DNA from 2 places in the Alcaligenes sp. RM2 genome. Region 1 is predicted to be linked to the other one. Evidence: riboswitches for the same ligand, from Rfam matches in the RefSeq annotation. Region 1 holds a riboswitch; the other holds the start of a gene.
What was found. A riboswitch is a leader RNA that binds a small molecule or an ion and turns the genes downstream of it on or off. The one in region 1 is predicted to bind S-adenosylmethionine.
Positions count from the first base shown of each region.

Region 1 (4,980 bases):
AGGCAGCAGCGATTCCAGAATTTCGTGGCCCCAGTCTTGCAGGCTGACGCTCTCTTTTTGCTGATTGGTCAGCATCAAGCCGGGGCGACGGCCTTCGCGCACGACGGTTGCAAAATTGTTCTTGCTGTCCTGACAGTAGCCGCCGTCCGGGAAGAAGGGGCTGTCTTGCACGGCACAGAACAGCAGGAACGTATCCAGGAAGCGGCAGGTTTGCTCGGAAATTCCAGTAGGCGATTCAGGGTCTATATCCAGACAGCGAACTTCGATGTATTCCACACCGCGCTGGGCCAGGGCTGTAGCCGGGCGCTCGCTGCGCTGGGTGGTGCGCTTGGGACGAATGCTGGAGTAGTACTCGTTTTCAATCTGCAGGATATGGGTGTTGAGTTGAATCCACTCGCCATCGCGGTGGGTACCCAGTTTTTCGTAATCCGGCCAAGGAGTTACGGCAGCGTGATACATGCGCATCACAAAGGTGTCCAGGTCGTTGTAGCAAAGCTGAAGCTCGGCCTGGGCTTCCTTGTTGTGATAGCCCAGATCGCTCATGCGCAAGCTGGTTGCCCAGGGCATGGTCAAGGTGTCCTCGTCGATCTTGTCCAGATTGTTGCGGCGACCTTGCAGGAAGTTCGCATCCAGCACGGGCGAGGCACCCAACAAGTACATCAGTAGCCAGGAATAGCGCGTGAAGTTGCGGATCAACGCCAAATACCCATTGGAGCGCTGATCTTGCAGATTGTCGCCACAGACATTCAACAAGGGCCAGATGCCATCAGGCAGGGAAAAGTTGTAATGCACGCCGGCAATACATTGCATGGGCTTGCCATAACGTTCGGCCAGGCCACGGCGGTATACATGCTTGAGCATGCCCGTGTTGGAGTTGCCGTACCAGGCAATGGCAATGTCTTTTTCGGCGGGCAGCAATGCGGGCATGGACTGGTTCCAGATAATCTCCTGGTCCAGCTTGCCGGCCACAAAGGTGTGGATGTCGGTCAGCTCCTGCAGCACGTCCTCGACCCGGGCTTGCGGCTCGGTAATCAGCTCCAGCAGGGCCTCGGCGTAGTCGGTCGTGATATGGCCGTTGGTCAGGGCCGACCCAATGGCTTGCGGGTGGGGGGTGTTTGCCAATTGGCCCAGCGCATCGACGCGCAGTCCTTCTTTTTCGATGCCGCGCAAGATTCCCGTCAAAATCTCGGGATTCTGTTGCAGGGCAAGGCGGCGTTCGTGGCTGGTGTTCATGGTGGTGTTTCCCACTTTCGAAATCGGGTGCAAGATACGGGACTGTTCAAGGGGGCCTGGCCCCGTCTATAAATAGTAGTCCGACCAGACTTGCTTTGTTAAGTTGCGCCAAAAGGCGTATCGGGCAGGGCGAGTATAAGACGGCTGTTTAGCCAGCCGATGAAAAGCATGAAACGGGATATGGGATTAGCACCATGATGATCAGGCGCATTACCGCGGTACTGGCGGCTTTCTTGATGTTGGCAGCCTGCAGCCCAGAGTTTAACTGGCGCAAGGTTCAGCTTGAACAAACGGGCCTGTCGGCCATGCTGCCCGGCAAGCCCACGACCAGTCACCGACTGTTGGATTTCGAGCAGCATCAACTGGATTTTTACCTGACCACCGCCACGGCGGGCGGGCAAAGCTACACCGTGGGCCATGTGATTTTGCCCAAGGAACTGCAGCAGGACCAGGCTGCTCGCCAACGCTTGTACGAGGCACTGCACGATTCCCTGCGCGAGAAATTCATACCCGATGGGCAAGTCAGCGAGAAAAACCAGATACAGTTGCCACCACCCGGACAGATTTTCTTCATGACGCGCGATGTGGGCGGTGTGGCCTTGCGCCTGGAAGCGATGATACGCATGGAGCCGGGCTGGCTGGTGCAGGGCTTTGTTATGACGGATTCCGGGAAGGCCCCGGACGCGGCTCAGGCAAAGGTTTTCTTTGACGGCTTAGCTCGCTAGCCGGGTCGCCGCTGATCAGGTGCTGCTGCAAGGCCAGGGTAATGGCAGCTTGGCGGCTATAGACTCCAAGCTTGGCGTAGGCGTTCTGGAAGTGGAAGTTGATCGTGCGTTCAGTAATGCCCAGGATGATGCTGATTTCCCAGCTGGTCTTGCCATGGGCAGCCCAGTTCAGGCAGGACTGCTCGCGTGAAGTTAAGTGCGTCACGGTAAAGCCATTCCTCATGCATTCGTGGTAGACGTCGGGCCAATGTACTCAAATTTAGCTTAGCTGGCAGACAAATGTGCATGAAAATAATGATGTAAATCAAAGCATTGTCTTTTCTATGACGTTACCGTTGCCCAGAGTTCTGAATCGATCCTGGCTGGTCGATTTGGACGCCGCGCCGCAGCGATGCTAGAATTTTGTCTTATACGTTTTGCGCCGATTTGCCTGATCCGCTTGCGGGCGCTCCATAAATCCAGCTAAAGAGGTCCTGATGGCCACTGATTCCGTCCCTAGCGCCGACACTGGCGCCCTTAGCCCATCCTGCGGTTTGATCCCCGAAGGTTCTGTGGGCCCTGTACATGCCGAACTGATCGCCTTTGACGAACCCCTGCATCTGCGCAGTGGGCAAGTGCTGCCCAGCTACGAGCTGGCAGTCGAAACCTACGGCACCCTGAACGAAGAACGCAACAATGCGGTGTTGGTGTGTCATGCACTCAATGCCTCGCATCACGTTGCCGGTTATTACGACGACGATCCTAAAAGCATTGGCTGGTGGGACAATATGGTCGGCCCCGGCAAAGCCGTTGATACGGATCGTTTTTTTGTCATCGGGGTCAACAATATCGGCTCCTGCTTTGGCTCTACCGGCCCGTCCAGCATCAATCCGGCCACTGGCAAACCCTGGGGCTCCGAGTTTCCCGTTTTGACGGTAGAAGACTGGGTGCGTGCCCAAGCCCGTCTGGCCGACTACTTTGGCATTCGCAAGTTTGCGGCCGTTATGGGTGGCTCCCTGGGTGGCATGCAGGCCCTGAGCTGGGCCATCAGCTGCCCGGAGCGCGTGGAAAACTGCGTGGTCATTGCCAGTACCCCGCGCCTGTCGGCCCAGAACATCGCTTTTAACGAAGTGGCCCGCAGCGCCATTTTGTCCGACCCGCAGTTTCACGGTGGTAATTATTACGAGCACGGTGTGGTGCCCAAGGCTGGCCTGGGTGTTGCTCGCATGGTGGGCCACATCACCTACCTGTCCGACACCGTCATGGCCGAGAAGTTTGGCCGCAACCAGCGTGCCCCAGCCCAGGGCGGCGAGTATCACTACAACTACGGCGTGGAATTCGAGGTCGAGTCCTATCTGCGTTATCAAGGCGAAAAGTTCTCGCGTTACTTTGACGCCAATACCTATCTGATCATCACCCGTGCGCTGGATTACTTTGATCCGTCGCGCCAGCACCAGGGGGACCTGGTCAAGGCGCTTGAAAAGGTGCAGGCCAAATTCCTGCTGGTGTCTTTCACCACGGATTGGCGTTTCTCGCCCGAGCGCTCGCGCGAAATCGTGCAGGCTTTGTTGCGCAACCAGCGCGAGGTCACTTATGCCGAAATTGATGCTCCGCACGGACACGATGCTTTCCTGCTTGAGGACCCTCGTTATCATGCCGTTGTGCAGGGATACTATGACCAGATTGCCGCTAATTTGGGCTTGCCTGCGCGCACCCGTACTACAGGGGTGTTGGCCGAATGACTAAGCCGCAAACTCAGGTGGATGCCGCCATGTTAAGACCGGACTTGCTGCGCATTGCGCAGTGGATTGAGCCAGGTTCGCGTGTGCTGGATCTGGGCTGTAACGATGGCACCTTGTTGGCGCATCTGCGTGACACGCGCCAGGTTGTCGGAACGGGGGTGGAGCTGAACGACCAGTTTGTGATTGCCTCGGTACGCCGTGGCGTCAATGTCATTCAGCAGGACTTGGAAAAAGGCCTGGCGCTGTTCAGCGACCAGCAGTTCGATACCGTTGTCCTGTCCAAGACACTGCAATCCATGCACCATACCGAGCACATCCTGCGCGAGATGGCGCGGGTGGCGCGGTATGGTATCGTCTCGTTTCCTAACTTCGGTTATTGGCCGCATGGCTGGAGCATTTTGCGCGGGCGCATGCCAGTCACGGGCGAAATGCCTTACCAGTGGTACAACACGCCCAACATCCATTTGTGCACCATGAAAGACTTTCAGGATCTGGCCCAGGCGGTGGGCGTACGTATTCTTGATCGTGCTGCCTTCAATGGTCGCGACACGGTGCGTTTTTTGCCGGGCTGGCGCAGTACCTTGGCCATGTATCGTTTCGAGTCTCCCCATTTTCTTGCTGCTTAGCGCTAATAAGGCCTGACGTGTCACGTGTCTATACCAGTCCCCGAGTCTTGCCTTTGCTGATTCTGGGGTTCGCCAGCGGCCTGCCTCTGGCCCTGGTTTCAGGCACCTTGCAGGCCTGGGCAACAGTTGAAAATGTTTCACTGACCGAGATTGGTTTTCTGACCCTGGTCGGCTCGGCCTACACGCTGAAGTTTCTCTGGGCTCCCCTGATTGATCGCTACGCGCCGCCGTTCATGGGGCGCAGGCGCGGCTGGATTCTTGTCACTCAACTGCTGCTGGCCGCCTCCATTGCGGCCATGGGCCTGTTTTCTCCCTCGGTGAATTTGACCGCACTGGCCTTGCTGGCCGTGTGGGTGGCCTTCTTGTCGGCCACGCAGGACATAGCCTTCGATGCTTATTGCACGGACGTGCTGCAAGCACATGAGCGAGCGGCGGGGGCGGCGGTCAAGGTCATGGGCTATCGCATTGCCATGATTGTGTCTGGCGGTCTGGCCCTGATTCTGGCGGACCGCTGGCTGGGCTGGTCCAACACGTATTTTCTGATGGGTGCCTTCATGGCGCTGTGCGCGCTGGTGACCCTGATTTCACCCGACCCGCAGGAACAAAGCCGTCCGCCGCGCAGTTTGTCAGAAGCTGTGATCGCGCCTTTGGCCGATTTTTTTTCGCGTCCAGGTG
Region 1 covers NZ_JBRFIO010000002.1:124,641-129,620, forward strand. Annotated here, with positions in the region: gene gshA (glutamate--cysteine ligase) at 1-1,233, opposite strand, end outside; gene ACU6HM_RS07395 (hypothetical protein) at 1,428-1,958, shown strand; gene ACU6HM_RS07400 (response regulator transcription factor) at 1,888-2,163, opposite strand; SAM riboswitch at 2,367-2,445, shown strand; gene metX (homoserine O-succinyltransferase MetX) at 2,435-3,679, shown strand; gene metW (methionine biosynthesis protein MetW) at 3,676-4,305, shown strand; gene ACU6HM_RS07415 (muropeptide transporter) at 4,323-4,980, shown strand, end outside.

Region 2 (4,980 bases), on a different contig from region 1:
CGTGCTGAGAGCAGCCGGGGTAGGAGTGTGGCACCCAGATCGTGGGCAGACCCAGTACATCGGCAAAAATATCGTTGGGTACAGTTCCTGCCAAATTCGGGATCACGGCAATTTTCTGATCCGTCACTTTGCTGATCGCATCCTTGATCAAGGCGATCCACTTATTGCCCAGATCCAGCCTGGTGGCAGGCATGATCTGGCCCATATGAATACGCACCTGCTCGAAGCCACGCGCATCAAGGTGCTGGCGCAAGGTGCTTTCCAAGTCCTCTGTCTGCGTTCCCAGCACAAAACGCAAATTGCAAAAAGCCTGAGCACGAGGCGGGATAGCATTGATTGGTTTTTGCGGATTCCCGGCATCCAGTGCCAGCACTTCCAAGGTGTTCCAGCCGAACAGACGTTCGCCGTAACTAAGGCCCGGTTCGCCCCAATGCGCATTTAAGGCCAGCCCCAAGGTATGCTGACCAATCTCCAAATCTGCAATGGCAGCCAGCACGTCCTCCGGTATGGGGCCTGGCGTCAGTTCGCGACACAACAGCTGTCCTTGAGGCCCCACCAGGCAGGCCAGAGCATTGGCCAGCACCACCGCGGGGTTTTCCATCACCCCGCCCCAATTGCCCGAGTGCAGCCCCCCTTCACGCGAAATCACCTCCAGCGAGAACAACGCAGTGCCACGCGAGCCCAAGAACAAGGTCGGCTGATTGGCGTTCAAGCGCGGGCCGTCCGAGGCCAGAAACAGATCAGCCGACAAGCTCTGTACATGTTGTTCGCAAAACTCGCGCAAACCGATCGAGCCTCGCTCTTCACCCGTCTCAAAGATGGCTTTGAGGTTGAAACCCAAACGCCCATCGCGAGCTTGAATGACCTGTTCCAGCGCGGCCAGATTGATGCTGTGTTGGCCTTTATTGTCCGCCGTCCCCCGGCCGTACCAACGCTCCCCTTCGATCTTCAATTCCCAAGGCGCCAAGCCTTCACGCCATTGATGGTCATGTCCGGGCACCACGTCGCCATGCCCATAGGTCAGAATCGTGGGTAGCTCATCGGATTCATGTCGGTGAGCCAGAAGGATGGGGCCTGCCCCTTTGGGATTGGCCAGGATACGGACCTCAAACCCCAGTTTCACCAAGGAAGGGCCCAGCTCCTGATCCAGGTAGAGCTGCAATTGATCCACTTTCTCCGCAGTCTGGCTGTCACTTTGAATCGCCACACGACGGCGCAAGTCCTGCTCGAAACCGCCCTCCTCAAAATAGGCGCGCACCCTGGACAAGGCTTTACTTTTTCCCATTTTTGTCTCGTTGTCTTATTGATAGGAAAGAGGACTATAGAATTCGTTTTACCTTCTGTATATTTCTATCTTTAGAATAGAATGAACTAATTTTTAGAATTCTTAAGTTAAGTCCTAAACTATCGGTACAGACGGGATTAGCTGAGCAAAATCATGGACTACAAGTACTTTCTGGCGGTGATGGAAACAGGATCACTGGCAGCAGCCAGTGCACGACTGCACATTGCCTCCAGCGCAATCAGCCGGCAAATCACCCTGTTGGAGGAATCCATAGGCGTTACGCTGTTCGAACGCAGACGGCGGGGAATGGTACTGACGGCAGCAGGTCAGGCCCTAGCCGAACATGCCCTGCGTGTGCGATTGGAGGAAGAAGCAATCTTGCAAAGCCTGCGGCAGAACGACTATGCCCAGGCACACTTGATACGAGTGGCGGCCACAGAGGGCCTGTCCCGCTATTTTCTACCCATGGTCATGGCTGAGTTTTCCAACCGAACCCCTTTGGCGCGGTTCGTCTTGAAGGTCAGCTCGCCCGATGACTGTGTGGAAATGGTCAGAAGCGGAGAGGTCGATCTCGGGGTCATTTTCAGCACGGCCCCGGTACCCGACATTGAAGTGAACTACTCCTGCCTTTCACCTATTTTTGCCATCATGCAACCTGAGCACCCCCTGAATGCGGCACGCAGTTTATCCTTGACCCAACTGCAGCCCTACCCCATTGTGATGCCCGGAGAGGAGCTAACTCAAAAGCAGTTGTTTAATCATGTCTGCCAGATGGAGAAGCTGGTCTTCAACGAGGTATTTACCTGCAATTATTCGGGAGTACTGCACGAGTTCGTCCGTCGTACCAACGCGATTGCCTTGGGGGCGTCGATCAGCCATCGCAGCAGCATGGACCACGGTCTGAAAATCGTTCCCATACTGGACCCCCGCCTGGACAGGGATCTACAGGTTTTAAGTATGGCAAAGCGGGCACTACCTCAAAGCGTCAACACTTTTCTGCAAGCCTTGATCCGGGAACTGAAGGAAGTTTGAATAACTCGATGACTGAGCTTTCCTTTAGGTTGGCTGTAACAATGCTCTGCAGCTAGTTGCTCACGCCTCTTTTTGTGAACACACAAAACAAAAAGCCGACCATCTTGCGATGATCGGCTTTTTGAGGAATTTTGGTGCCCAGGAGAGGACTCGAACCTCCACACCCGAAGGCACATGGACCTGAACCATGCGCGTCTACCAATTCCGCCACCTGGGCTCTGACTGCTGGATTTGTTTTTCAACTCGTCTCTGCAAGACAGAAGAGAACTATAACATGGTTTTGAAAGAATGCAAACTATTTCTGCTTTTTTTCATGTCTGACAGAAATAAGCGCAGCCCTTGCACTTCATAAGAATCGCTTTTATGCTTATTGCTATATCAAGAGTTGGGACAACCCATGCCAACCTGTGTACCCGCACAAGGTGGATTCAAGATATGGCCATCTGGCAATCAATGGGATCATCAAGAAACGAACCCGCTGCCAGCGGGTTTTTTTTATGCTTGGTCGTTTCCAGGCAAAGGGTCCTTTAATCCAACTTGCTCACCCGGAAGCCCCTTCCAAGAGCTAAACAGGAGTGTTTCATGTCTGCACCGTTTTGCTACCACCTGACTTTAGAGCAGCACCACTACCGCATTGTCCTGCACCCCGGTTGTTCCCGGCTGGGTGTAGTGTGCGAAGTACATGCTGACAAGGTCGGAGATTACGAGCCGCGCTGGCTGGGTTCCAGTTGTCGCGGTGGCTATTGGGCCCGCTTCCAGCACGATATTGACAGCACCTTGTTGCTGAACATGGATGCCATTGCCCGCCTGATTGACGAACACCGTCTGGCTCATCCCAATACGGTGCTGGATACAGATTTACAACCCGTGTTGAACGTGGGCGGACGCTTGCGCGCCCAGCCCTACCCTCAGCAAAAAGCCGCTTAGTCCAAGCGTGGGGCGTCGTCGCCCTGATCGCCTTGACGCCAGTAGCTGCTGGCCCGAATCGCGCCTTTATCCAGGCCGCGATCTTGCACCCAGTACTCACGCAAGCTTTGAGCGATGGAATATTCTGCTGCGACCCACACATAGCCGGTGCCGCTCAACTCGGGTGCGGCACGCAATGCGTCCAGAATGCCATTCAAACCGGCCAGCGAAGGAATCCAGTTCACCGTGACATGGTCCGGTGCCTCCATCGCACCGACTGTCAGCAGATTACGTGCCAATACGTAAACCTGCACCTTCACATTGGAAGGCAGTTCTTTCACTCGTCGCGCCATGGCAGGCACAGCGGTTTCGTCGCCAATCAGGATTTGCCAATCCAGGTCCTTGCTGACCAGGAAGGAGCCACGCGGGCCGGCCACACCGAGCTTGTCGCCCTCTTTAGCTTGCATGGCCCATTGGCATGCAGGGCCTTCACCGTGGACCACAAAATCAATATCCATCTCCTTTTCCTGCTCGCGGAACTCGCGAGGAGTGTAGTCGCGGATAGGTGGCTTTTCCTGACCGGCGGCAAAGACCATGCCACGCTCGCCCATTTGAGGCAGTCGCAATTCTTTAGTGACAGGGTCCGGGAAAATCAGTTTGACGTGGTCATCAAAGCCAGGGGTATAAAAACCTTCCAGATCCGAGCCTTCCAGGGTGATGCGCACCATATCAGGCCCCAGTTCGCGCCGCTTTTTTACGGTCAGCAAACGCAACTTCAAGGTATGAGCAACTTTCTGCGTTAATTGTTCAGACTGCATTCTTAAGACTCCTTGGGCAAGTTCCGTATGTCAGCGATGGCTTTTTCCAAAATGGCCACCACCTCTGCCTGTCGTTCCAGACTGGCTGTCGATTGTTCAAACATGGCCTGCTTCAGGCTGTGGCGTACCTGGACAAACTCCGGCAACCAACCTGTTTGTTCCTGCGCGGCCTTCAAATCCTCGTCGCTATTGTGTTCGGCCAGCATCTGCCGTATCCACACCAGCTTGCGCCCGCGATAGGTCAGGGACTGCATCAGGTAATCGCACTTTTCTTTTTGCTCTTCCAGATACGTGTGCCCTTCCTTGGTCAGGCTGTACATCTTGCGACGGCCTTCTTCTTCAATCAGCACCCAGCCTTGCGTGGCGCAATACGCCAGGGCGGGATAGACCGCACCAGCGCTGGGTACATAGCTGTTCTGGCTAAGCTGCGCGAAACGGCGTATCAACTGATAACCGTGAGTACTGCCCTCTTTGAGCAGGGCCATCAGCATGAGCTGCATGGCCCGAGCAGAGTATTTTCGGCCTTGGCCCATATCCAGCAGCATCCGCTCGACATCCATTGTGTTGAATTTCATGTCCATACTCTTATGCTATATCACATGACACACTATAATGATAATGAGAATGCCAATCAACTAGAAATAGAAATTAAATTTATTGAGTGAAAAATGCTTGCTTTCCCAAGGAAACTCACTCTATAATTGAACGCTTGAGACGGGCAGCAGCCTTGATCAAAAGCCCAGGTGGCGGAATTGGTAGACGCGCATGGTTCAGGTCCATGTGCCTTCGGGTGTGGAGGTTCGAGTCCTCTCCTGGGCACCACAAATTCCTCAAAAAGCCGATCATCGCAAGATGGTCGGCTTTTTGTTTTTTCCGTCTCTGAAAGCAAGCAGCTTGAACCCCTGTTTGAAGACGAGGAAGTCAGATACGTAGATCCAA
Region 2 covers NZ_JBRFIO010000001.1:667,971-672,950, reverse strand. Annotated here, with positions in the region: gene ACU6HM_RS03065 (M20 family metallopeptidase) at 1-1,285, opposite strand, end outside; gene ACU6HM_RS03060 (LysR family transcriptional regulator) at 1,439-2,317, shown strand; tRNA gene ACU6HM_RS03055 (tRNA-Leu) at 2,450-2,534, opposite strand; SAM-I-IV-variant riboswitch at 2,688-2,781, shown strand; gene ACU6HM_RS03050 (hypothetical protein) at 2,900-3,244, shown strand; gene ACU6HM_RS03045 (siderophore-interacting protein) at 3,241-4,041, opposite strand; gene ACU6HM_RS03040 (PadR family transcriptional regulator) at 4,044-4,616, opposite strand; tRNA gene ACU6HM_RS03035 (tRNA-Leu) at 4,779-4,863, shown strand.
Region 2: another riboswitch for S-adenosylmethionine. It lies ahead of ACU6HM_RS03050 (hypothetical protein); the one in region 1 lies ahead of metX (homoserine O-succinyltransferase MetX).